DNA from 2 places in the Ralstonia psammae genome. Region 2 is predicted to be linked to the other one. Evidence: riboswitches for the same ligand, from Rfam matches in the RefSeq annotation. Region 2 holds a riboswitch; the other holds the start of a gene.
The links. A riboswitch is a leader RNA that binds a small molecule or an ion and turns the genes downstream of it on or off. The one in region 2 is predicted to bind glycine.
Positions count from the first base shown of each region.

Region 1: another riboswitch for glycine. It lies ahead of gcvT (glycine cleavage system aminomethyltransferase GcvT); the one in region 2 lies ahead of R2N16_RS07000 (D-amino acid dehydrogenase).

Region 1 is NZ_CATZBU010000005.1:249,867-261,009, forward strand. It holds gene R2N16_RS13290 (OPT family oligopeptide transporter) at 1-140, opposite strand, end outside; gene R2N16_RS13295 (L-serine ammonia-lyase) at 317-1,693, opposite strand; gene gcvP (aminomethyl-transferring glycine dehydrogenase) at 1,844-4,783, opposite strand; gene gcvH (glycine cleavage system protein GcvH) at 4,859-5,239, opposite strand; gene gcvT (glycine cleavage system aminomethyltransferase GcvT) at 5,287-6,414, opposite strand; glycine riboswitch at 6,542-6,669, opposite strand; glycine riboswitch at 6,682-6,779, opposite strand; gene R2N16_RS13315 (hypothetical protein) at 6,906-7,232, opposite strand; gene R2N16_RS13320 (YadA-like family protein) at 7,515-10,724, opposite strand; partial or broken gene R2N16_RS25520 (ESPR domain-containing protein) at 10,740-10,859, opposite strand.
Region 2 is NZ_CATZBU010000003.1:39,761-50,903, reverse strand. It holds gene R2N16_RS07035 (4-hydroxyphenylpyruvate dioxygenase family protein) at 1-339, opposite strand, end outside; gene R2N16_RS07030 (MFS transporter) at 421-1,611, opposite strand; gene R2N16_RS07025 (shikimate dehydrogenase family protein) at 1,616-2,449, opposite strand; gene R2N16_RS07020 (MFS transporter) at 2,469-3,854, opposite strand; gene R2N16_RS07015 (IclR family transcriptional regulator domain-containing protein) at 4,086-4,853, opposite strand; gene R2N16_RS07010 (bifunctional sugar phosphate isomerase/epimerase/4-hydroxyphenylpyruvate dioxygenase family protein) at 4,985-6,871, shown strand; gene R2N16_RS07005 (porin) at 6,993-8,057, shown strand; gene R2N16_RS07000 (D-amino acid dehydrogenase) at 8,125-9,378, opposite strand; glycine riboswitch at 9,524-9,619, opposite strand; gene eutC (ethanolamine ammonia-lyase subunit EutC) at 9,684-10,475, opposite strand; gene R2N16_RS06990 (ethanolamine ammonia-lyase subunit EutB) at 10,496-11,143, opposite strand, start outside.

The DNA.
Region 1 (11,143 bases), on a different contig from region 2:
GTCAGGCCGACTTTCAGGCCGAGGTACACGTTTGAAGCGGTAAAGATCACGGTGATGAGGGCACCGAGGACCATGCCGCGTAGCGTTAACTCCGGCAGGTTGGCTGCCCGAATGTGCTTGGAAGGATGAGGGGATTGCATCCAGCGGGTCTCCAAAGAGGGTTCCTGTGGCGCGGATTATAGGAGTGGACGGGGGCGGGGGCTTGTGCGTTTTCTTTGGTGCGGCCTCTAGATTTGTTGTTTGTGGTGCATCCCTTGTTTCATCCCCGGCAGGGTACGAAAGGGGGGTGCCCCCCCCCCAACGCAAAAACCAAAAATCAGCACTCCACAATATTCACCGCCAACCCACCCCGCGCCGTTTCCTTGTACTTGGTCTTCATATCCGCCCCCGTCTCTCGCATCGTCTTGATGACGGAATCCAGCGAAACATAGTGCGTGCCGTCCCCACGCAACGCCATACGCGCCGCATTCACCGCCTTCACAGACGCCATCGCATTGCGCTCAATGCACGGAATCTGCACGAGCCCGCCAACCGGGTCGCACGTCAGGCCAAGGTTGTGCTCCATGCCGATTTCGGCGGCGTTCTCCACCTGCGCTGGGGTGCCACCCTGCACCGCTGCCAGTGCACCCGCTGCCATCGAACACGCCACGCCCACTTCTCCCTGGCAGCCGACTTCCGCACCCGAGATCGATGCATTCATCTTGTAGAGCATGCCGATTGCGCCGGCGGTCAGCAGGAAGTCCACCACGCCGTTGTCGTTCGCGCCGGGCACGAAGCGGTCGTAGTAATGCAGCACGGCCGGGATGATGCCCGCTGCGCCGTTGGTCGGGGCCGTGACGACGCGCCCGCCCGCAGCGTTTTCTTCGTTCACGGCAATCGCATACAGGTTCACCCAGTCGATCACCGACAGCGGATCGGACAGCGTGCGTTCGGCCTGCACCGTGAGCCGTGAATGCAACTCGGCCGCGCGGCGGCGCACGTGGAACGGGCCCGGCAGTTCGCCTTCGGTGCGGCAGCCGCGCGTCACGCACGCCTGCATCACGTGCCAGATGTTGAGCAGGCCGGCGCGCACCTCGGCTTCGGTACGCCACGTCAGTTCGTTTTCCAGCATCAACCGGGCGATGGATTTGCCCGTCGATGTGCACATCGCCAGCAGTTCCTTGCCGCTGCGGAACGGGTGCGGCAACTGATCATGCGCGGCGAGCACCTGCGTGTTGGGTGCACCGGCCGTGACGACAAAGCCGCCGCCCACCGACAGGTAGCGCGCCTCGCGCAGCCGTTCGCCGGCGGCGTCGAAGGCGTGGAACTTCATGCCGTTCGGGTGCTCGGCCATCGCCTCGCGGCGGTAGAAGGCGATGTGCTCCTTCTCGGTAAAGCGCACCGCGTGACGGCCCAGCAGCGACAGCGATTGCGATGCGCGCAACTCAGCGAGCTTGGCATCGATGGTGTCGGGGTCGATGGTGTCCGGCGCCTCGCCCATCAGGCCGAGGATGACGCCGCGGTCTGTGCCGTGGCCCTTGCCGGTGGCGCCAAGCGAGCCATACAGCTCGACGCGCACGCTGGCGACTTGCGGCATCAGCCCATCGGCTTCGAGGCCGGAGGCGAACATCAGCGCGGCGCGCATTGGCCCGACAGTGTGCGAGCTGGATGGACCGATGCCGATCTTGAAGAGGTCGAAAACAGAAACAGCCATGAGGTAAGGCTCCGGGGGCGTTTTGCAAAAGGAGGCGGGTCGGCTTGTGGCCGCCCGCGCACGGGGTGTTCAGATGCAAACGGCCGCCCCGTGGTGCGAGGCGGCCGCCTGAGGTGCAGCGCGACGGCAATCGCGCTTGGGTCGCCGGTTTTAGTCCTGCGCGTACTCGCTCATCGGCACGCAGGCGCAGAACAGGTTGCGGTCGCCGTAGACATTGTCGGCGCGGCCAACCGGAGGCCAGTACTTGCGCGCGCGCAGCGATGCGACGGGGTAGGCGGCCTGCTCACGCGTGTACTTGTGCGACCAGTCATCGGCCATCACCACAGCAGCGGTGTGCGGGGCGTGCTTGAGCGGGTTGTCCTCGCGGTCGAATTCGCCCGAGATCACCTTGTCGACTTCTGCGCGGATGGCGATCATCGCGTCGATGAAGCGGTCGAGTTCAACCTTCGGCTCGCTCTCGGTCGGCTCGATCATCAGCGTGCCCGGCACCGGGAAGCTCATCGTCGGTGCGTGGAAGCCGAAGTCCATCAGGCGCTTGGCGATGTCTTCGTTGCTGATGCCCGATTCCTTCTGCAGCGGACGGATGTCGAGAATGCACTCGTGTGCCACGAGGTCGTGCGCGCCCGTGTACAGCACCGGGTAGTACGGCGCAAGCCGCTTGGCCACGTAGTTGGCCGACAGGATGGCCGTCTCGGTGGCGGCGGTCAGGCCGGCCGCGCCCATCATGGCGATGTACATCCACGAAATCGGCAGGATCGACGCCGAGCCGAACGCCGCTGCGGAGACGTTGCCGATGTTCTGGCTGGCATCTTCACCCGAAGCCGCGCGGCCGGGCAGGAACGGTGCGAGGTGCGCACCCACGGCCACCGGACCGACGCCCGGGCCACCGCCGCCGTGCGGGATGCAGAACGTCTTGTGCAGGTTCAGGTGCGAGACGTCGCCGCCGAAGTGGCCCGGCGCGGCGGTGCCGACCATGGCGTTCATGTTCGCGCCATCCACGTACACCTGGCCGCCGTGGCTATGCACGATTTCGCAGACACGCTTGACGCCTTCCTCGAACACGCCATGCGTGGACGGGTAGGTGATCATGATGGCCGCGAGGTTCTTGCTGTGCTCGGCGGCCTTCTTTTCCAGGTCGGCCAGATCCACGTTGCCACGCTCATCGCAGGCCACGACGACGACCTGCATGCCGGCCATCTGTGCCGACGCGGGGTTCGTACCGTGCGCCGACGATGGGATCAGGCACACGTTGCGGTGCGCTTCGCCACGGCTGGCGTGGTACGCGTGGATGATCAGCAGGCCGGCGTATTCACCTTGCGAGCCGGCGTTCGGCTGCAGGCTGATGGCGGCGTAGCCGGTGGCTGCGCACAGCATCTGTTCGAGCTGGTCGATCATTTCGCGGTAGCCGACGGTCTGGTCGGCGGGGGCGAACGGGTGGATGTTCGCGAACTCGGGCCACGTCACCGGCAGCATTTCGGCGGTGGCGTTGAGCTTCATCGTGCACGAGCCCAGCGGGATCATCGTGCGGTCCAGCGCGAGGTCCTTGTCGGCGAGGCTGCGCAGGTAGCGCAGCATTTCGTGCTCGGAGTGGTGCGCGTTGAACACCGGGTGCGTCAGGTACGCGCTCTGGCGCACGAGCGAGGCCGGATACGCGTCGGCAACGCCCGCTTCGGTCTTGTCGAAGTCCGGTGCGGCAGCGTGGGCGGCGTGCGCGAAGACTTCCCACAGCGCAACGACATCCGCGCGCGTGACCGTCTCGTCCAGCGAGATGCCCAGGCGAGTCTCGTCGATCTGGCGCAGGTTGATGCCGTGCGCCTGCGCAGCGATGTGCAGGTTGGCGGTGCGCGGGCCGGTGGCGACCGTGAGCGTGTCGAAGAAGGCGTCGGCTTCCAACGTGTAGCCGATCGCGCGCAGGCCGGCGGCCAGCGTGGCGGTCAGGCGGTGTACGCGCTGGGCGATGCGCTTGAGGCCTTGCGGGCCGTGGTAGACGGCGTACATCGACGCCATCACGCCCAGCAGCACCTGCGCGGTACAGATGTTCGAGGTGGCCTTCTCGCGGCGGATGTGCTGCTCGCGCGTTTGCAGCGCGAGGCGGTAGGCGGGGTTGCCCTGCGCATCGACCGTCACGCCGACGAGGCGGCCCGGCATGGAACGCTTGAACGCATCGCGCACGGCCATGTAGCCGGCGTGCGGGCCGCCGAAACCGAAAGGCACGCCAAAGCGCTGCGTGTTGCCGATCACGACGTCGGCACCCCATTCGCCCGGCGCGGCCAGCAGCGTGAGCGCCAGCAGGTCAGCCGCCGCAACGACCAGACCGCCGGCAGCGTGCACGGCGTCGGTCAGCGCCTGGTACGTCGACAGATCACCCAGCAGTGCACCGTTGGCGCCCGGGTATTGCAGCAGCACACCGAACGCGTCGTGCTTGGCAGCGTCGGCCGCCGGCCCCGTCACCACTTGCACGCCGATCGGCTCAGCGCGCGTGCGCACGACTTCCAGCGTTTGCGGCAGCACGTCGTCCGCCACGAAAAACACGGTCGACTTCGACTTGCCAATGCGCTGCAGCAGCGTCATCGCTTCAGCGGCGGCGGTCGCTTCATCCAGCATCGATGCATTGGCGATGTCCATTGCCGTCAGGTCGATCACCATCTGCTGGAAATTCAGCATCGCTTCCAGGCGGCCCTGCGAGATCTCCGGCTGATACGGCGTGTAAGCCGTGTACCAGGCGGGATTTTCGAGGATGTTGCGCAGGATGACGCCCGGCGTGTGCGTGCCGTAGTAGCCCTGGCCGATCAGGCTCTTGGCCACGCGGTTCTGCCCCGCGATGCCGCGCAGCTTGGCGAGCGCCGCTTCTTCGGTCAGAGGCTGCGTGAATTCGCCCAGCGGCATGCCGTCCTGGCGGCGGATGGCCGGCGGGATCACGGCGTCGATCAGCGCGGCGCGGCTGGCGTAGCCGAGCGCGGCCAGCATCTGGGCCTGCTCGTCGGCCGATGGACCGATGTGGCGGTGCGCGAAGGCGTCGCGCGCCTCCAGGTCAGCCAGGGTGGGGCGTTCGGCGGCAAGCGCCGAGGAAGCGGGGTGCGGAGCGTTCATGGCAAGGGCTCGAAATTCAGGCAAAAGCCGATGCGCGGCGCAGGTCAGGGCACGCGCATCGGCCGGAGGACCGGCTTAGCCGATCTTGGCTTCGTAATCAGCGGCCGACATCAGGGCGTTCACGTCGTCGGCGTTGGTCGGCTTGATCTTGAACAGCCAAGCCTCGTAGGCGCCTTCGTTCACGGATTCCGGTGCGCCGGCGGCATCGGCGTTGTTGGCGACAATCTCGCCAGCCACCGGGGCGAAGATATCGGAAGCGGCTTTGACCGATTCCACCACTGCAATCGCTTCGTCCTTGGCGACGGCGCGGCCGGCTTCCGGCAGCTCCAGGAAGACGATGTCGCCGAGCTGCTCCTGTGCGAAGTCGGTAATGCCGATGGTCAGCGTGCCGTCGGCTTCAACGCGGATCCACTCGTCGTGTTCGGTGTACTTCAGATCGGCGGGGACGTTGCTCATGAAAGGTTTCTCCGGAAGATTGGTATTGGGGGATGCAGAATCGGGGTTCAGCTGACCAGCGCCTTGCCATTGCGCACGAACGGCAGTTTAACCACAGTCGCGGTCAACTTGCGGTCGCGAATTTCGACCTGTACGTCAGTGCCGATGGCCACGTCCTTGGGCAGGCGCGCAAGGGCAATGGAGAGCGACAGGCTTGGGCTGAAGGTGCCGCTGGTGATCTCGCCGTCACCGGCGGCAGTGATGACCTTCTGGTGGGCGCGCAGCACGCCGCCCTTGTCGCGCAGGATCAGGCCGACGAACTGGTCGCGCTGGCCGCCGGCTTGCAGCGCGGCCTTGCCGGTGAAGTCGCGTTCGCTTTGCAGGTCGACGGTCCAGGCGAGCCCGGCATCCAGCGGCGAAACGTGTTCGTCCATGTCCTGGCCGTAGAGGTTCATGCCGGCTTCCAGGCGCAGCGTGTCACGCGCGCCGAGGCCCGCCGGGCGCACGCCGGCGTGCAGCAGGCGCTCCCACACACCGGCAATCTGCGCGGCCGGCACGACCAGCTCGAAGCCGTCTTCACCGGTATAGCCGGTACGGGCCACCATGATCTCGCCCACGTTTTCCACGGCGACGAAGCCGGCGTTGAACGGCTTGAGCGCCTCGCCCACAGCCTGCGTGCCGGGCAGTGCGGCGTAGGTCTTGGCGCGCGCGTTCGGGCCTTGCACGGCCAGGATGCCCAGCGGCTCGGCGCCCGCGTTGTTGTCTGAGCGGCGCGGCGTGATGGTCACGTCGGTGCCGGCGGCTGCGTTCTGCGCGACGATCCATTCCAGGTCCGTCGGTGCGGTGCCGGCGTTGACCACCAGGCGGAACCAGTCTTCGCGGAAGAAATAGACGATCAGGTCGTCGATCACGCCGCCCTTGGGGTTGAGCATGCAGGTGTAGAGCGCCTTGCCCGGCGTCTGCAGCTTGTCGACGTTGTTGGCGATCAGCCCGCGCAGGAAGTCGCGCACGCGTGCACCGGTGAGGTCCACCACGCACATGTGCGAGACGTCGAAGACGCCGGCGTCTTGCCGCACGGCATGGTGTTCTTCGATCTGGGAGCCGTAGTTGACGGGCATGTCCCAGCCGCCAAAGTCGACCATGCGGGCGCCCAGCGAGCGGTGGATGGCATTGAGCGGCGTGTGTTGGAGCGTCATGGAATCTCTCGGCTGATGGCGCCGCCGTGGCCAGGCGCAGCGCATTGAACGGGGACCAGAAAAGCAAAAAGGCCACCCGCGCAGCCTGATCCCTCATGGTGACGCCATGAAGATCATCAGCTGCGCAGATGGCCCCTCTGTCCTTGGTACCTGAGAGATTGCGAAGCGGGGCGCATAGCGGTGCGCGCCGTTCGTGAGCCCCTTCGGTGGGCGCCCGCAGTGGTCGTGCGGCGCCAGCTCTCCAGAGTGCGGTCGGACGCATGTCCGCCGATCCGCCCGGTCCTGGATGCCTGAGAGTTTTCGGGTGCTACCCCTTCGGCGGTGCCTGGCCGTGTACGGCGGGCACGCTCTCCCGGATGGATGGGCGGAATTTACGGAAGGGGGGCTGGATTGTCAATTGGGGCCGGCCGGTGCGCCCCGCCGGGCGCAAAAGACGACGGCCACACCTCATGCCGGTGTGGCCGATGCGCGGGTTGCCGGAAAGCCGGTGCTTACTTGCCGATCTGGCGGCTCACCTGGTTTTCCTGCTGGTTCAGTGTGCGCTGTTCCTGCTTGGTGATGTGCCCACCGTTTTGTGAAGCCATGTCGCGCTCTTCCTGGCGAATCTGACGGTCTTCCTTGTGCAGCTGGCGGGCCTGGCCCTTGGTGATCTCGCCTTCCTTCACTTCATTGTGGATGCGCTTGTTCTGGTTGGCGAGGCGGTGGTTGACCTCGGCGCGGCGCGGGTGGTCCTTCTGCCATTGCGTCTGGGCAAAGGCGCCGGTGGTAGCAGACAGGGCGACGGCGCTGATGGCCAGGGCTTTGACGATGCGGTTCATGGTGCGTTCTCCGGTGGGCGGCCGACCGATTCAGCCGCTGTCCTGTCCATAACGGCCTGCCGCGCATGGTCGCTTACGGCGGTCGTGTAACGGCGCGTAAGCGGTGTAACGGCCCGGGGTAAAGCGAGGGGCGCAAACGAGTGCGCGTGACGCAACGAGTCTGGCGTGCCACGCGCAGTGGCACAGGACACGAGATCCAGGTGCTGTATCGACCACAAACAAGAAGGGGGCCTCGGCCAACCAAGCCCATGCGCCCTCAAGGCAACGCGAGGAACTAGCCGCTTACCAACCGTAGCCCGCTGCCACACCCACGTTGTATTCCGTGCCGCCGGCAGTGGAGCCGCCAATCGTCACGTTTGCGCGCGAGCCGATCTTGCGCTGGTAACCGATGGCCAGCGCGGTCTGGCCGCGATACAGCCCGGTGCCGATGGCCATACGGTTCTCAGTCTGCAGGCCGGCCACGCTGGCCACCATGGTCGACATGGCGGCGTTCATGGCACCCAGGCGGTTCATGCGGCTGTCCATCTGGTCGAAGCGCTGGTTGACCTGGCTTTGCAGGGTGTCGATCTGCCCCTGCACGCCCGCGACCTTGTCGTTCATCTGCTTGACGTTGACCGCGTCGGTGTCCTGCACGCCAGCCATGACGTTGGTGATCTGGCGCTCGCTGCCCTGCGAGCCGACCGACACCGTGTTGTCACGATCGGCCACCGAGTTGTTGCCCAGCGACACGCTGTTCGTGGCGTTGGCCTGCGCGTTCGCGCCCACCGCCGTGCTATTGGTGCCGCTGGCCACCGAGTTGCTGCCCGTGGCGGCGGCTTCGGTCTTCGTATCGGTGTCGTTTCCGTTGCCGTCGAGCATGTTCGCGCTCTGGTCGCCTTGCTCCAGGGTGTTCACGCGGGTGTCGAGGTTGGCCAGTGCGTCGCCCACGTTGTTGTACTGCTGGCCTCCGATGAAGTGGTACGACGGTGCGGTCCATACGCCATTGGTGAGGCTGGCGCCACCGCCCAGCGCGCCTGCCACGCGCTGGTAGCTGGCGTTGAGCTGGCTGCCCGTCACGGCGTCCTTGCTGCCGTCGGCGATGCTGCCGTCCGTCAGATTGGTCAGCTTGGTGCCGTTTGCGCCGCCCAGCGTGGCGGATTCCTTCGAGGCGTCGTCGTAGGTCACCACGCTGGCCACCGTGCCATCGGGGTTGACCATGCCGGCCTTCATCAGTTGGCGCAGATTGACGGCGTCGGTGTCGTCCGTGCCGTCGGCCACGTTCTTGATCTGCGTGGCGCTGCCGCCCTTGTTCAGCGTCAGCGTGCCCTTGGAGGCGTCGTCGTACTGAACGGCGCTGGATTGCAGTGCCGCCACCTTGTTGTCCACGCTCTTGAGCTGGCCAACGTTGGCCGCGTCCGTGTCGGCCGTGCCAGCCGTCACGTTGGTCAGCTTGCGGGTGATAGCGTTGCCGGAGGCATCCTTGCCGCCCAGGCTGATCTGCGTGCCGGCGCCGTCCCCGTCGATGGTCAGGTCGCCCGTTTCCGCATCCTTTTGCACCAGGCCCACCGAGCCGGAGTTCATCTGACCGGTCAGATTGCTGATGCTGTTCGCGTTGGCGACGGTGCGGGTGTCGAGGTTGCCCAGCGCGTCGCCCACGCTGTTGACGGTGGTCGCGCCGTTGTTGAGCGTGTAGGTGGGCGCGGTGATCTTGCCGTCGCTGCCCACGGTGGCGCCGCCACCCAGGGCATTGACCGTGGCGGTGGCATTGGCGCTGGCGATGGCGCTCAGCGTGTTGACGTCAGTCTGCACCGCCTTGACCTGGCCGACGTTGGCCGCATCGGTATCCGCCGCGCCAGCCTTCACCCCCGAGATCGTGCGATCGCCATCCGTGCCGGCCACATTGATGCTGGTGCCGCCCGTGCTGCCGGCCACGCTGATGGCCTTGGTGTCGGCATCCTGCTTGACCAGACCCACCGAGCCGGAGTTGATTTGGCCCGACAGCGTACTGATGTCGTTGGTGTTTTGCGTGACACGTGTGTCGATGCTGCTGACGGTGTTGGTCAGGTTGGTGACGTTGGTGTTAGTCGTACCGATGTCCGTCTTGGCCTGGGCGATGTCGGACGTGTTCTGTGTCACCCGCGTGTCGATGCCGCTGACGGTCGTCGAGAGGTTGTTGACGTTGGTTTGCACCGCGTTGACGGCGGTGTTCATTTGGCCGACGTTGGCCGCATCGGTATCCGCCGCGCCAGCCTTCACGCCCGAGATCGTGCGATCGCCATCCGTGCCGGCCACGTTGATGCTGGTGCCGCCCGTGCTGCCGGCCACGCTGATGGCCTTGGTGTCGGCATCCTGCCTGACCGGGCCCACCGTGCCGTCCTTCAGGCCGGCAATGTCGGTCGTGTTGGTCGTGGTGCGCGCGTCGAGGTTGTTCAATGCCGTGCCCACGCTGGTGAACGTCTTGCCGTTGTCCAGCGTGTAGGTCGGGCCGGTCAGCTTGCCGGTGGCGTCCACCGCCGCGTCGCCGCCCAGGGCGTCGGCGGATGCTTGGGCGTTATCGACGACCGTTTGTTTGACGGTGTTCAGCTGGCCCAGGTTGACCGCGTCAGTGGTCTGCTGGCCGTTGGCGACATTCACCAGGCGGCGGTTGTTGCCGTCCTTGTTGGCGAAGGAGATGTCCGCGCCGTCGGCATCCTTGCCGATGGTGACGGTCCGGGTGCTGGCGTTCTGCTGCACGATACCGAGCGAACCGCTGGCGAGCTGGTCGACGCGGTTGTTGGTGGTGAACAGTTGCTTGCCCGTGACGGCTTCGGTGCTGGTGTTGCTCAGGGTGCCGTCCTTCACGCCGGAGAGGGTGCGCGCGCCGGCCGTGCCCGCCACGCTGACGCTGGTGCCAGCGATGTCCTTGCCGATGGTCAGGTTGTTGGAGGCGTCCTTTTGCACCAAGCCGGCCGTGCCGTCGGTCAGGTTGGTGATGTGGGTGGTGTTGGCGTCGGTTGCCGTCTTGTTGGCCGTGACGCGCGTGTCGAGGTTGGTCAGCGCCGCGCCGACGGTGTTGACCGTCGTCTTGTTGCTGTCGAGTGCGTAGCTTGGCGCCGTGATCGTGCCGTCGGCATTGAGTTGGGCGCCGCCGCCCAATGCAGTGAACACACCCTTCAACTGCGAGACGTTCACGGCGTCGGTGTCTGCTGTACCTACGCCCAGATTCTTGATTTGCTGACCGGAAAACGAGGCATTGGAGTTAAACGTGGCGGCGCCCAGCAGAGAAATACCGGCGTCACCCTTCAGTTCGAGCAGCCCAGTTCGATAGCCGGTTACCCGGGCGGTAGAGGCGGAAAAGCCGGCGAGCCCGTTGGTATCCCCGTAGTTGTTGAGGCTGAATGAGGCGGAGGTTGAAGTGCAGCTGAGCTTCCCCGAGCCATTCGAGCCATAGCCTGTCGAGTTGGCAGGTGTGGTCGCGTCACACAGTTGCAGGCCGCCATTCGCAGTTTGGGCGTGGACGCTTGGAGCGGACATAAACCCGCCACCAAGAAGCGAGGCGGCCAACAGCATCGAGGCTGTACGCCCTTTTCCTCGACCGCAAGCGATCTCCGACGCCACCATCCACAGTCCCGTGGATTTATTCCGAATAACGCGATAAGTCTTGTTCATTTAACAACCCTCAAATGATCTTGAATTCGGCGCCGATTTAAACGATGTGTCGGCGGCCCGGCCGTTTGGTGGTAACGGAAAATGGTTTCTGATGCGTTTCGTTAAAAGAGTAATTTCTCGTTGTGCGCTGCAAAATGAGAAAACTCCGAAAGGCGGTGGATGGAATAAAGCCGTCCAGACGGCTCGGTGCGCCCACGAATACAGGCAGGAAGAAGGGAAGCGGGCGCGTCGGGTGCGCCCGGGAAGCCCCCGGCCGTGGCGGGCGCCTGCACGAAGAACGGGGA
Region 2 (11,143 bases):
CAGCTCGCTCGGGCCGATCGGCTCGGCCTCGGCCGGCCATGCGCCCAGTTCAACGGTGCGGTCATAGGCGCGCTGTGCATCGTCGACGCGAATCCCGATGGCGCAGATGCCCACGCCATATTCCTCTGCCCAGCGGTGCGCGAAGGAATCGGCTTCGGCATTGACAAGGAAGTTCATGTCGCCTTGCCGGTACAGCGTGACGTCCTTGCTCACGTGCCGCGCAATGGCCTTGAAGCCGAGCGATACGAACACCTGGCCGAGCGCGACAGGCGCTTGGGTGGCGAACTCAATGAACTCCAAGCCGGCGGTCTTGAATGGCAGGTCGGCGTTGCGGCTCATGGTCAAACTCCTGTGGCTGAAGCAAAGAATGAGGACACCGCATTGTGTACCACGCGCGTGGCAATGCACATCCAACAGTCGTTATGCGGCAGCCCTTTGTGGATCCGGCTGATTCTGCAGCTTTGGTAGCCAAAGGAAGGCGATGCACGCGAGCACGGCGCCGGCAAGCATCATCGGCACGACCATGGGCCAGGCGCCGAGGCTGTGCGATGGGTTGTCAAAGGCGGCCGCGGTCTGCCCCAGGCAGAAGGCAGCCAGCATCATGATGAAGCCCGACCATGACACCGCCCGCCCCGCAAGATGCGGTAGCTCGCCCACCGCGCCTGCCTGGCCGCAAGGCTGGTGGATGCCGTGGCCCATGCAATAGACGCCGTGCCCGAGCAGCAGCGGCCATGCATGCCCGGGAAGCAGCCAGCAGCCCAATCCCTGGATGCAGGCGCCGATCAGGCTGAGCGTTGCGCCTTGCTGCACCGTCCGCACGAGGCTTTGGCGACGCAGCAGGCGTCGGCAGCCGGTTGTACTCACGATATAGACGAGCGAGCCGCCGGCCGGTATCCAGCCGTAAAGCTCGGGTGACAGGCCGAGGTACGCGATATAGACCATCGGCGAAAGCAGCAGGAAGCAGAAGATGCCGGCGTAGGTTGTGGCGGCCAGCAGCCCCCAGAGGCGAAAATCCGCACTGGAAAAGATCTCACGCACGCTGCCTGCCTGGTTGTGCGTCTCTTGCCGGGTCTCGGCAAAGCCGTACCAGCACATCGCCCACAGCACGATCGCATAGAAGCTCATGCCCGCCAGCACCCAGCGCCAACCTGCGTGTTGCGCGACAAAGGCACCGAGAATCGGTGCCATCAACGCCACGAAGCCCAGCCCCGTGAGACCGCGCGCCATGACGTGCGGACCATCGCGTGCCGGGTGCAGATCGCGTACGGCAGCGCGCGTGCATACCAGGATGGCGGCCATCGAGAAACCCTGCAGGGCGCGCGCTGCGGTCAGCATGGAAGCGGTCGTTGCCAGCGCGCCGGCCAGCGCAGCCATGGCGTAGCATGCGAGCCCGATCAGCAGCACCTGGCGGCGGCCAAAACGATCGGCCAGGCTGCCCATCGGCAGTTGCCCAATGCCAAAGGCCAGCGCGAAGACCGTGAGGCTCGTGCTGGCCGATCCCAGCGTCTGGGCAATGGCTGGCAGGGCGGGGAGGTAACTGTCGGTCGCAACCGGCTGTGCCGACAGCAACAACGGCAGCAGCAGGGCAAAGCTCAGGGGGCGACGCGTCATCGGCTCAATATGCAATGGCTGCGCTGCGCCGCAGCTCCTCTGCGGAAGCGGTGCCGAAACCGAAGAACTCCAGATACGCGGGAATCATCTCGAACAGCATGTCGGTACCGACCTGGACGTCGCAACCCTTGTCGAGCGCCGCGCGCAGCAGCGGCGTGTACTCGGATTTCATGACCACTTCGCCCACAAAGCAGTTGGGCGCGATGCGCGTCACGTCGAAGGGCAGCGGATCGTCTTCCTTCATCCCCACCGGTGTGGCGTTGACGACGACATCGAAGCCGTCCGGATCATTCGACCCGGTGCGCACGAGCAACGCGGGGTAGTGCTCGCGCAGACGTCGCCCCAGCGATTCAGCGGATTCTGCGCGCGTGTCATACAAGGCCAGCTCGCCCACACCGGCCGCCGCCAGCGACGCGGCAATCGCCGAACCGACACCGCCGGCTCCTGAAAGCAGCACACGCGCCCCTTCAAGCTGGCGCCCCTTGCGCAGCACGCCGCGCACAAAGCCGGCACCGTCGAATTGGTCGCCCAGCAAGGTGCCGTCATCGCGCTTGAGCACCGCATTGCAGGCGCCCGCAATGCGCACGGCGGGCGTGACTTCATCGACCAAATCCACCGTGGTGACCTTGTGTGGCATGGTGATCAGCGCGCCGCGCAGGTTGGTGAAGCGGCAGATCGATTCGAGGCTCTGCGCGTAATCCTCTGCCTTGACCCCCATGGGCACCACAACGGCATCGATGCCTTTTTGCTCGAACCAGGGGTTGTAGATCATCGGCGACTTGAACGTCTCGGTCGGGTAGCCGATGTGGGCGATGAGGGTGGTTTTTCCAGAAATCATGGTTCAGGAGAGGCGTGTTTCAGGCGGCCAAGGCTCCGGCCCGCTGGCGGGCATATTCAGCCTTGTCGACGGGTTGGGCGGTGGGCTGCCCCAGGTCGTCCATGTGGATGCGGTAGGTCTCGCGTGCGCTCATGGCGGCCACGGCGGCAATCACCGTGACGCCAAAGGCAATGGCGCCCACGGTCAACCAGATGTTGGTGGCTCCCGGCGGCGCCACGGCAGTGAAGAGCGCTGGCAGCATGGCGGTGATGGCAGTACCGATGTTCTGCGAAATCGCCATGGCCGACACACGGGTGCGCGTCGGGAACAACTCTGGATAGAAGCTCGGGAACACCGCGTTGTAGCCTTGGTAGACCACACCCCACATCAGGATCGACATGGCAAACGCGAGCGGCACGTTCTTGATGCTGATGGCGTACAGGTAGGCAAAGGCAAGCACCCCGGCGAGCAGGGAGCCCAGCACGATCGGCGGCTTGCGGCCAATGCGGTCGGACAGATCGCCAACATACGGAATGACCAGCACTGCAACGATGTTGCCCACCACCGGAATCCACAGGTAGATGTCTTTGGCAAAGCCGATGCCGTAAGCCGGCTGCACCGCATAGGCCGCGCCGAAGATGGTTGCCACCACCGGAATCACGTTCATCAGCGCCATGCAGACCACGCGCAGCATGTCGGGCGTGCTGTATTTGAAAGCGTCGAGCACGGGCGAGCGCGGGCGGCCTTGTTGCTGTTGCTCAGCGGTAAACGCGGGTGTTTCGTGCACTTCGCGGCGGATGATGTAGCCGGCAATGATGACCACGAAGCTCAGCAGGAACGGAATGCGCCAGCCCCAGGTGTTGAACTGGTCGGCAGGCATGTAGTGCGCCAGCGGCAAGAACACGGCGGCCGCCAGAATCTGCCCGGCTTGCACGCCTTGCAGCGTAAAGCTCGCGTAGAAGCCGCGCCGGCCAAACGGTGAGTGCTCCAGGATCATCGAGCTGGCGCCCGAGATTTCACCGGCCACGGCAAACCCCTGGATCAGGCGCATGATGACCAGCAGTGTCGGCGCCCACAGGCCGACTTGGTCATACGTCGGCAACAGGCCCACGCCGATGGTCGAAAAGCCCATCAGGAACATGCACCACAGCAGCACGTTCTTGCGCCCGTGCGTGTCGCCGAGATGGCCCAGAACGAACGCGCCGATCGGCCGCGCGACATAGCCCACGCCATAGGTGGCGAGCGAGGCGATGATCGCCGTCTTCGGGTCGCCCTTGGGGAAGAATATCTGCGGAAAGATCAGCGCCGCTGCGGTGGCGTAGATAAAGAAGTCGTAGTACTCGAGCGCCGAGCCGATCCAGCCGCTGGCGGCGGCTTTCTTCGACTGGTGCTTGCCCAGGGGCTCGTGGGCAGGGGCTGCGGTCATGGTTGTCTCCGGTTTTATCTGTGCGGCCTATCGTGCAATGCGTTCGATGAAGGGCCGTCTGTACACGCAACGCAGCGTAGTCCGCCGCCAGGGCGGGGCACAAGCGACTGTCGCTGGAAAGCGTTCGATAATCGCACAATATGGTGCGAATAACGAACGACTCAAGGGTTTCTCCGAGTCCGTAGGTGTGTCAACGCATGACGCCTTGGTGCAACGGACGTGCGTGGCGAGTTACAGCACACGCATGATCGAAAGTGCGGTGTCCTGCAGCACCTGCAGCACACGCTGCAAGGCGTGCTCGGTCGTTTCTGCGCCGACTTGCATGTTCACGCTCAACGCTGCGATCACGTTGCCATGACGGTCGCGCAGCGGTACCGCCACCCCGCGGACGCCAATCTGCAATTGCTGCTCGACCACGGCGTAGTCTTGCCGGTTGGCCTTGCGGATCTCATCGAGCAGCCGGTCGCGCTGCAGGATCGTATAGGGCGTATAGGGCGTCAGCACGCAGGTCTCCAACCAGGCCTGGACGGTCTGTTCGGGCAGCGCGGCCAGCATCATCACCCCCGCCGATGCGAGCGGCGCCGGAACGCGCGCCCCCAGCACGAAACCGGTGCTCATGACGCGGCTCGTGCTGGTGCGCGAGATGAACACCAGCTCCCACTCGTCGAGCACGCTGAGGTAGGCCACTTCGCCAACTGCGGCCGTGACCTGCTGCAGGAACGGCTGCACCGTGCGCGGCAGGCGTGCCGAATCGAAGTACGACCAGCCCACCTTCAGCACGCGCGGCGTCAGGCTGAATAGCGTGCCTTCGCTGGTGAGGTAGCCCAGGTGTTCAAGCGTCAGCAGGTAGCGGCGCGCGGCGGTGCGGGTGAGGCCGGTCAACTCGGCCGCCTGCGTGGGGGTTAGCCGCGGATGGTCATGGTCGAACGCTTCCAGGATGGCGAGCCCTTTTTCCAGCCCGGCGATCCAGTCGCGCCGGTTCAGCGGTTCCTTCGTCATGGCGATAACCCTAAAAACGAGCGATATGTGCGCACGATTGTACGATCATCGCACGTTGTTGCGCGAATGCCGCTTGTGAATGCACTGCGTGCCCACCTACGCTGCGGGCATCGTCAGACCAACGCATTGCCATGAATTCGCTCCGCGCAGCGCGCCATCCCAAATGCATTGCCACCGTGTGCCTGTCCGGCACGCTGCCTGAAAAGCTGGAAGCGGCGGCCGCTGCCGGCTTTGATGGCATCGAGATCTTCGAAAACGATCTGCTGAACTTCGACGGCTCGCCGGCCCGCGTGCGGCAGATGGCGGCAGACCTTGGGCTGGCGATCATGCTGTACCAGCCGTTCCGCGATTTCGAATCCATGCCGCGTGAGGCATTGGCCCGAAACCTTGCGCGCGCCGAGCGCAAGTTCGACGTGATGGCCGAGTTGGGTGTCGAGACGGTGCTGGTATGCAGCAACGTGCAGGACATCGCCATCGACGACCCGGCGCGCGCGGCAGACGATCTGCGCCAGATGGCAGAAGCAGGGGCGCGGCGCGGGTTGCGCGTCGGCTATGAGGCGCTTGCATGGGGGCGGCACACGCGGACGTGGCGCCAGGCCTGGCAGATCGTGCAGCAGGCTGACCATCCGGCGCTCGGGCTGATTCTCGACAGCTTCCATACGCTGTCGCTGGGCGATTCGCTGCAGGGGCTCCAGGAGGTACCTGCGGACAAGCTCTTCTTTGTGCAGTTTGCGGATGCGCCAAGGTTGTCGATGGACGTACTGTCCTGGAGCCGGCATCACCGTAACTTTCCGGGGCAGGGCGACCTGCCAGTGACGGACTTTGCACGCGATTTGCTTGCCGCTGGCTATGCCGGGCCGCTATCGCTGGAAGTCTTCAATGATGAATTCCGCTCTGCGCCCGCGCGGCTGACGGCGCTGGACGGCATGCGTTCGCTGCTCTGGCTGGAGTCCGAAGCGGGCGGTGCGGAACTGCCCGCCGCCGCTCAATTTGAAGGCGTGGATTTCCTGGAGTTTGCCGTGGATGCCGCGGCAGGGCGGGAGCTTGAAACGCGCCTGCGTGCGCTGGGTTTTGCCTGGGCCGGGCACCACCGCTCCAAGGCGGTTGACCTGTATCGGCAAGGCCGCGTCAACGTGATCCTGAATATGGAGCAGGACAGCGCGGCGTCCGAGCATTTCGAGCTGCACGGGCCCTCTGTCTGTGCGATCGGCCTGAAGGTGGACGATGCCGAGCGCGCCATGGCACGCGCACGTATGTTGTGCGCGCAGGAGTGGCGGGGGCCGGTGGGGCCTGCCGAACGCAGCATCCCCGCGCTGCGCGCCCCCGATGGCACGCTGCTCTATCTGATCGATGATCGCCAGGCCGATCGCAGCATTTATGAAAGCGATTTCGTTTTGCATCCTGGCGTGCAAGACGATGCAGCAGGTCTGGCATCGATCGACCACGTTGCGCAGGCGCTTCCCGCGCACCGGCTCGACAGCTTCGTGCTGTTCTACCGGGCCATTTTCGGCATGCAAGCCGAAGCCGTACAGGAGATTGCCGACCCGTACGGCCTGGTGAAAAGCCGGGCAATGGTGAGCCCCGACCGCAACGTACGGATTCCGCTCAACGTATCGGAAAGCGGGCGCACGGCCACCGGCCGGTTCATCGCCGCCTATGCGGGCTCGGGCGTGCATCACATTGCATTTCGCACTGACCGGCTGTTCGAAACCGTTGAAGCCATCGACCGCGGCGCGGCCCACCTGCAGCACGTGCCCGAGAACTACTACGACGACGTCGCAGCCCGGCTCGGGCTTGACGATGCGCTGCTCACCCGCCTGCACGACGACGGTCTGCTCTACGACCGCGACCCGCACGGCGATTTTCTGCACACCTACACCGAACCCTTTCGCGAGCGCTTTTTCTTCGAGCTTGTCCAGCGCAACGGCTACCTCGGCTACGGCGCGGCAAACGCTGCCGTGCGCATGGCCGTGCAGGCGCAACTGAGCCGCAGCAGCACCACGACGGCCGACCACTGAATCACGAGAACCTTGGCGCTCACGGTTGTGCGGCCGTGGGCGGTATCCACGCAACACCACGGCTGCGCGGGCAGCCGTCGCACATCCATACCCATCACATCAAAGAGGAGACAAGGGAGCCATGAACAAGACAATGATTGCCGCACTGGTGCTCGGAGCCACGAGCCTGCCAGCGGCTGCGCAAACCGCCGGCGGTGTCACGCTCTACGGGCTGATCGACACCACCGTCCGCTATAGCACGCACGAAAACGCGGCCGGCAACAGCAATCTGCAGATGATGGACGGCGTGCTGACCGGCAGCCGCTGGGGCTTGCGCGGCACGGAAGATCTGGGAGGCGGCACCAAGGCCATGTTTATTCTGGAATCGGGCTTCTTCCCCGATACCGGCGGTAGCCAGCAGGGCGGGCGTCTGTTCGGACGCACTGCGGTGGTCGGCCTGGAAGGCGACTACGGCAAGCTCTACCTGGGCCGGCAGTACACGCTGGCGCACGAGGTCTTGTCTTCGTACGAGGCAATGGCGTTTGCCAACAACTCCATTGTCGGCTATCAGGGTGGTAACTACACCGGCCTGCGCTACGACAACACGCTCAAATACATCAAGTCGTTCGGCGGCCTGCAACTTGCCGGCGCATGGACCTTTGGCGAAGCCGCGGGCAGCTTCAGCAAGAGTTCGGCCGGCGCGGGGTCGATCGTCTACAGCATGGGACCGGCGGAAGTGGGCGCGGTGTACCAGGTCACGCACGATGTGTCATCGGCGTTCTTCGGGGCAGTGCCGGCAGCCCTGGCCAGCAAGCAGACGGTCTGGGGCTTTGGTGGCAAGCTCGATACCTCGATCGCCACGTGGTACCTGGGCTATACGAACAGCCGTCTCGACGTGGCCGACTACAAGAACCAGGCCGCTTATGTGGGCGCGAAGGTGCCGATCTCCGGCGCACTGAGCTTCATCGGCACCGTGCAGTACGACTGGATGAAGCACCTCGACGCGAGCGGCAAGCGCCTGACCACTGCCGGCATGCTCGACTACGCCTTCAGCAAGCGCACCGACGTCTACGCCGAAGTTGACTACACCCGCCTGCAGGGCGCCTGGATTGCGCTGAACAGCGCGACCACGTTCAGCAACTCGGGCAACACGTATGGCAACAACTCGCGCCTGGGTGTCATGCTGGGCGTGCGGCACAAGTTCTGACCGCTTTGGTCGTTCTCGCAATGAAAAAGCTCGCCAGAGTCTTGGCGAGCTTTTTCTCTTGCTGCGATCAATGCACCGGGCAGTCGCGCGCGATCACGTCGCCCACCATCGCGGCCGTGGCGCCGGACAGCGTCCAGCCCAGGTGCCCGTGGCCCGTGTTGTAGAACACGCGTGCATGCCGCCCACGGCCGACGCGCGGCATCATGTCCGGCATCATCGGGCGCAAGCCTGCCCATGGCACCACGCGCGACGTGTCAATAGCAAAGTTGCGGCGCGTCCAGGCCACCAGGGGTTCGATGCGATCCGCACGGATGTCGCGGTTGTAGCCGTTGAACTCTGCCGTGCCGGCCACGCGGAAGCGGCCAGTGCCCAGGCGGCTTGTCACGATCTTCGCGCTCTCATCGAGCAGGCTGACCCACGGCGCGCCTTGCACGCTGGCGTCGTCGTCCAGGTGCACGGTAATCGAATACCCCTTGACCGGATACACGTTGATGCGATCGCCCACCAATTGCGCGATCTGCCGGCTGCCCACGCCCGCGCACACGACCATCGCGTCGGCGGCAAGGTCCTGTACGACATTCGCCGCCTTGGTGGAAAGGCGGTCATCCAGTGTGGTCTGCAGCCGGAGGCGAACGCCGGCTTCAGTGGTTTCCACATCCCGCACATCCACGCCTTGCATGAAGCGAACGCCCCGCTTTGCGCAGGCCTGTGCGAGGCCGCGCGTGAACTTGTGGATGTCGCCGGTGGCGTCGGATTCGGTGAAGTAACCGCCGTAGTAGGTGCCGCGCAGTGTCGGCTCAATGGCAGCAATGTCTTCGGGGCTTACGGCGTGGCGCTCAAGCCCGCCGGCGACGAGCAGCGCGTTGGCCTTGCCTGCTGCCGCAAAGCTCGCCTTGTCGTGGTAGACGTGCAGAATGCCGCGTTTCTGCAGGTCGAAATCGATCTGCTCCCGTTCGGCCATCGCAAACAGGTGCTTGCGTGCCTCGATGGCCATGCGCGTGGTTTCGATGGTGTTGCGGCGGTAGTGCGCGATGCTGGCCACGAACTCGCCGATCCATGAGTACTTATGCCACGACGGCTTGGGATTGAGCAGCAGAGGGGCGTCGTTGCGCAGCATCCATTTGATGCCTTTGAGCAGCGTGCCGGTGCTGTTCCAGACTTCAGCGTTGCTGGCGGAAAGCTGCCCGCCGTTGGCGAACGAGGTTTCCATGGCCGGATACAGGTGGCGGTCGAGCACCGTGACCTGATAGCCGAGTTGCGAGAGCGTGTAAGCGGTGGTGACGCCGGAGATACCGGCGCCGACGATGACGATGTGCGTCATGGCGGTCCCTATGGAGTGATGTCATGACCGGACGATCCGGTCGGCTCACCCCATCTGTCTCGGGACCTGAGAGCTTGGGCGTCAGCAGCGCTGGCGCCTTCCCCTTCGGTGGGCGCGCGCGTGCACGCCTCTCTCCAGATTCGCAGTCGACGCCACAGTCCTTTTGCCTGAGAGTTTCCGGGGTGGTTGCTCCATCGGCGCCGGGCGTAGATTTCAGCCCGGTCTCTCCTGCGGCGTGTAGCAGCTGTCGTTGGTGCGCCAGCCGCGCCTGCATGCTGCCGGTGTCGGCAGCGGAGGGGAGTGTGTCACGGGTTGTGACGTTCGGCAAGTCGGGCTGACTCGGGGGAAACGGCTGGCGTGTCGTCTTTCAGGTCTACGCCACTGCGGCCAAGCGCCAGCGCGCCATTGAGCAGGAACACCAGCTTGGTCGCTGCCTGGTCATAGGTCAGCCCAGCCGGGCGCACATTCGAGATGCAGTTGCGCTCTGCATCGGTACGGCCGACGCGCGGCCCATGGGTCAGGTAGATGCCCAGGCTGTCAGGCGAACTTAAACCGGGCCGTTCGCCAATCAGCATCACCACCTGCCGCGCGTCGAGTAACGCGCCGATCTCGTCACCCAACGCCACACGGGATTGCTCGGCCACGACGACGGGCCCGATTGACCAATCCCTCGGCAGACGCTCACGCACGCGATGCAGGAGCGGAACACCGTGGCTCTGCGCGGCCAGCGCCGACAGCCCATCGGCAATCACGAAGACCACGTCGAATGGCTGCATGGCCCGCGCGGCTGCGAGCGTTGCCCGGCTGGCATCGTCAAGCTGGCGCCCAAGATCGGGGCGGCGCAGATACTGGGTGCGGTCTGCCGCCGCGCTGTGCACGGCGAGGGCAGTGAAGCCGCTTTGCGCTAGCGCCTCGGCCAGTGCTGCACGGTCTAGCGGCAAATGCACGGCATCGCGCGCCTGGGCATGCGCCACGCCAAAGGCGAGCACGGCGTCGGTCGTCTGACTGTTGCCGGCGCGGCCTAGCGCGATGCGTGCGTCGGTAAAGGCGCGCAGATGTGCCCAGGGGTTCGGCTGAACGAGGTTCTGTTTCGACATGTCCGGGTTTCTGACGGCGCTTATAGCGCCTGCGCCAGCTGTAGCAACGGTTGCCGCGCCGTGGGGTCTTGCAGGCGGCCAGCGGGGTCGACAATGCCCATGCTCTGCAACCACGCCTCGAACTCGGGTGCAGGCCGCAGGCCGAGCGTGTCGCGCAGATAGAGCGCGTCATGAAACGACGTGCTCTGGTAGTTCAGCATGATGTCGTCGGCGCCCGGCACGCCCATGATGAAATGGATGCCCGCCACGCCAAACAGCGTGAGCAGGGTATCCATGTCGTCCTGATCCGCTTCGGCGTGGTTGGTGTAGCAGACGTCGCAGCCCATTGGCAGGCCCAGCAGCTTGCCGCAGAAGTGGTCTTCCAACCCGGCGCGGATGATCTGCTTGCCGTCGTAGAGGTACTCCGGGCCGATGAAACCGACCACCGTATTGACCAGCAATGGCGAAAACGCCCGCGCCACCGCATAGGCACGTGCTTCCATGGTTTGCTGATCGACGCCGTGATGCGCATTGGCCGACAACGCGCTGCCCTGGCCGGTCTCGAAATACATCACGTTGTTGCCGACCGTACCGCGCGCCAGGCTCTGCGCAGCATCATGCGCCTCGTCCAGCAAGGCGAGGCTGATGCCGAATCCCGCATTGGCCTGTTCGCTGCCCGCCACGGACTG